2 regions of the Pseudoxanthomonas sp. X-1 genome follow, and region 2 is predicted to be linked to the other one. Evidence: riboswitches for the same ligand, from Rfam matches in the RefSeq annotation. Region 2 holds a riboswitch; the other holds the start of a gene.
What was found. Region 2 has a riboswitch for cobalamin ahead of btuB (TonB-dependent vitamin B12 receptor). Riboswitches for the same ligand answer to the same signal wherever they lie in the genome.

Region 1: it holds a riboswitch for cobalamin, as region 2 does, so the genes downstream of both, LAJ50_RS19065 (ribonucleoside-diphosphate reductase subunit alpha) here and btuB (TonB-dependent vitamin B12 receptor) in region 2, are expected to answer to the same signal.

What each region holds. Positions count from the first base shown of each region.
Region 1 is NZ_CP083376.1:4,265,064-4,267,258, reverse strand. Features, by position in the region: gene LAJ50_RS19070 (ZIP family metal transporter) at 1-584, opposite strand, end outside; cobalamin riboswitch at 814-1,113, shown strand; gene LAJ50_RS19065 (ribonucleoside-diphosphate reductase subunit alpha) at 1,300-2,195, shown strand, end outside.
Region 2 is NZ_CP083376.1:807,210-809,404, reverse strand. Features, by position in the region: gene LAJ50_RS03685 (GAF domain-containing protein) at 1-253, shown strand, start outside; gene LAJ50_RS03680 (TfoX/Sxy family protein) at 250-624, shown strand; cobalamin riboswitch at 652-884, shown strand; gene btuB (TonB-dependent vitamin B12 receptor) at 1,028-2,195, shown strand, end outside.

The DNA of each region.
Region 1 (2,195 bases), 1.1 Mb from region 2:
AGGCTGAAGGGCTCGGCGTTGGCCATGCCCGAGCCGGAGGCCACGCCCACCGCCATGCCTTCGGGAATGTTGTGCAGGGTGATGGCCAGCACGAACAGGGTCACCTGCGGCGGCAGCCACTGGTGCAGGCCGCCCACGCGCGTGGTCTGGCCCTGCTGGTCCAGATGCGCGTGCGGGATCACCCGGTCCATCGTCAGCATCATCGCCACGCCCAGGCAGATGCCGACGCTGACCAGCCCGCCGGCGCCCAGCCCGCCGTAGCCCTGGTCCTTGGCCGCCTGCAGGCTGGGCACGATCAATGAGAAGGCGGTGGCCGCCAGCATCACGCCGGCGCCGAAGCCCATCAGGCCGTCGGCCAGCGTCTGCGGCAGGCGCCGCACCGCCAGCACCGGCAGCGCGCCGGCGGCGGTGGCCGCGGCGCAGACCAGGCCGTCGCGCAGCGCCTGGCGCAGGCCCGGCCGATGCGGCCATTGGGCCAGGACCGCCTGCAGCAGCCAGGCGCCCAGCAGCAGGGCGGCCAGCGCCAGCAGCCACGGCAGCAGGCGTCGCAGCGCGGACGGGGGGGACAGGGTGTGATCGTGCATGGCAGGGGCTTCGTGGACGGTAGGGGCGCGCGTGCGCTCGGGTGCCGTTGTCCGCAACGGGACCGAAGGTGCCTGCCCAACATCGGACACCGGTGGGCAAGGGCGCGTCAACCGTGCCGCAGCGCACACCGTCCGGCGATGCTCCACGGGGCGAAATCCGTGAAACCCGCATGGCATCAGCACCTTCCCTTTTGTCACTACATTTGGCGTTGACGGGCGCGGATGACCCCACTATCTTGGGGTCGTCGGTTCCTTGCGGCCCCAAGCCGCGAGGATCAAAAGGGAAGCCGGTGCGGCCTCGCGGCCCAGTCCGGCACTGCCCCGCAGCGGTGATTGGGAACGACCCCGCCATCTGCACTGAGGCCCCCGTGGCCTTGGGAAGCGGTGGGTTAGGAGAAGCAGGAGCGCGTTGGGAGAAACGAGAAACGGGAGTGGCGCGTCGCGCATTCACTCGTCCCTTGTTCCTCACCACGCGTTGCGCGCTTCACGCCCTTCAGTCCGAAGACCTGCCGACAGCCGCGCGCACGCACACCGCGCGGCACCGGCCGCGGTGTCTTTCGAGGGAGAGATGGCTGTTGACGCAAGGCCCGACCACGGACACGTCCGTGCGGTCGCGGTTTCTGCGACGCCGCCCTTCCACCCTCGGTCGCCCGGCCCCTGTCGCTCCCTCGTGGGAGGGCGCGACGCGTGCATCCACGCATGGAGAGTTCCGACCGTGACCCAGACCGATTCCGCCGTGGCCCAGCGCCCGGCCGACGCCGCCTTCTCGCTGACCCCGCCGCCCACCGCCACGGCCATGCGCGTGACCAAGCGCAACGGCGGCAGCGAGGCTGTGGACCTGAACAAGATCGTGCGCGCCGTGCAGCGCTGCGCCGAAGGCCTGCATGCGGTCGATCCGATGCGCGTGGCCACGCGCACCATCTCCGGCCTGTACGACGGCGCCACCACGCAGGAGCTGGACGAGCTGTCCATCCGCACCGCCGCGCTGCTGATCGGCGAGGAGCCCGAGTACGGCCGCCTGGCCGCGCGCCTGCTGGCCAACTTCATCGCCAAGGAGGTCTCCGGCCAGGAGATCCACGCCTTCTCCCAGTCGGTCGCCCGCGGCCATGAGGTCGGGCTGATCAACGACCGCCTGCTGAACTTCGTGCAGGTCAACGCGCGCAAGCTCAACGACGCCGTCGACGCCGGCCTGGACCGCGAGTTCGAGTACTTCGGCCTGCGCACCCTGTACGACCGCTACCTGTTGCGCCACCCGCACAGCCGCAAGGTGATCGAGACCCCGCAGCAGTTCTTCCTGCGCATCGCCAGCGCGCTGAGCGAGGACGTGCCCGAGGCCCTGGCGCTGTACCAGCGCATGGCGCACCTGGACTACCTGCCGTCCAGCCCGACGCTGTTCAATTCCGGCACCACGCACGAGCAGCTCTCCAGCTGCTTCCTGCTGGACTCGCCGCAGGATTCGCTGGAGTCGATCTACGCCAAGTACGGCGACATCGCCCAGCTGTCCAAGTTCTCCGGCGGCATCGGCGTGAGCTACTCGCGCGTGCGTGCGCGCGGCTCGCTGATCAAGTCCACCAACGGCCATTCCAACGGCATCGTGCCGTGGCTGAAGAC
Region 2 (2,195 bases):
CGCCCTGGACAAGGGCGTGTGCGGCGCGGCGGCCAGCACCCGCCAGACCCAGCGCGTGTACGACGTGGAAGCCTTCCCGGGCCATATCGCCTGCGACGCCGCCTCGCGTTCGGAACTGGTGGTGCCGCTGGTGAAGGACGATGTCCTCATCGGCGTGCTGGACATCGACAGCCCGCAGGTGGGCCGCTTCGACGAGGACGACCAGCGCGGTCTGGAAGCCATCGCCGCGGCCTTCGTGGACGCCCTGGCGTGAGCACCACGCAGCTGCGCAACATCGGGCCCAAGTCCGCCGCGTGGCTGCGCCAGGTCGGCCTGCGCACCGAGGAGGACCTGCGCGCGGCGGGTCCGGTGGACGCCTTCATGCGGATCAAGCGCGCCGGCTTCCGCCCCAGCCTCAACCTGCTCTATGCACTGGAAGGCGCGCTGCTGGGCTGCCACTGGCAGGAGGTGCCCGAAGCGCGCCGCCAACAGATGGTCGCCGAGGCCGAGGCGGCCATCGCCGCGCTTCCCGCCCCGCGCGGCCGGCCCGCCGCCGCGCCGGTGACCACCACGCGCCACGATGAGGAAGGCGGTGCCGCGCCGGCGTTCGATTTCCTCGACAGCCCCGGCCGCGACGGCGACTGAGCGCCGCGCGCGGCGCCGTATCGCGTACAATCCGCGCCGCTTTCAGGTGACCTGCCGCGCATCCATCGCGTGCCCAGGTTGAAACGGGAAGCCGGTGAGCCCCGCCACGGGACGAATCCGGCGCTGCCCCCGCAACGGTAAGCGAGCCATGCCAACGCATCGGCCACTGCGTGCATCGACGCACGCGGGAAGGCGCGACGGCGGAAGGACCTCCTTCCAGCTCGCAAGCCCGGAGACCGGCCTGCAGGCACGGGTTCGTAGCGAACCCATCACCGGTTGCGATGCGGAGGGCGTCGCGCGTGCCGCGCTCACCTGTCCGTGCGCGCTGTCCGCCTGTGCTCCTTCCGTCGCCGCGACTTTCCTGCCTTGCAAGCGCGCGGGGCGCGCGACGGAGTTCCCCACCATGAAGACCACCCTGCTCAGCCTGGCCATCGGCCTGGGCCTTTCCGCCACCGCCGCCGCGCGGCCCGCCGACGATGCGACCGATCTGGACCAGGTCAGCGTCACCGCCACGCGCACCGAAGTCGCCGTCCAGGACAGCCTGGTGCCGGTGCAGGTCATCTCGCGCGAGGAGATCGAGCGCAGCCAGGCCACCTCGCTGCCCGAGCTGCTGGCCGGCCGCGCCGGCGTCAACATCGCCAACCAGGGCGGGCCGGGCAAGCTGACCAGCGTGTTCCTGCGCGGCAGCGAATCGGACCACGTGCTGGTGCTGGTGGACGGCGTGCGCATCGGCTCGGTCACCGCCGGGCTGGCCGCGTTCCAGGACCTGCCGGTCTCGCAGATCGAGCGCATCGAGATCGTGCGCGGCCCGCGCTCGAGCCTCTACGGCTCGGAGGCCATCGGCGGCGTCATCCAGATCTTCACCCGCGGCGGCGGCAAGGGCCTGACCACCTACGCCCAGGCCGGCTTCGGCAGCCATGGTCTGCGCGACCACAGCGCCGGCTTCAGCTACCGCGGCGAACGCGGCTGGCTGTCGGCCAACGGCGGCTACCAGGACACCGACGGCATCAACGCCTGCCGTGGCACCGCCGGCGATGCGGCCCACCCCTTCGGCGCCGGCTGCTATGCCGACGAGCCGGACCGCGACGGCTACCGCAACACCTCCTTCGGCCTGCGCGCCGGCATCGACGTCACCGACACGCTGGCGCTGGAGGGCAACTTCCTCAACGCCGACAGCTACAACGAATACGACGGCACCCTGTTCGGCGGCAACGAGGCCAAGAGCCTGCAGCGCGTGGCCGGCGGCAAGCTGCGATGGAACCCGAACGAAGCGTTCCAGCTGACCGTGCAGGCCGGCCGCAACGACGATGAGGCCGACAACTACTTCGCCGATGCCGATACCGGCACGCGCAGCTTCGTCAGCACCTTCGACACCCGCCGCGACACCGCCTCGGCGCAGGGCGACTACCGCTTCGCCGAAGGCCAGACCTTCACCCTGGGCGTGGACTGGCTGAACGACCGCGTCACCAGCACCACGCCTTACGACATCGACGCGCGCGACAACACCGGCGTGTTCGCCGAGTACCAGGGCAGCTTCGGCGCGCACGCGCTGCAGGCCTCGGTGCGCAACG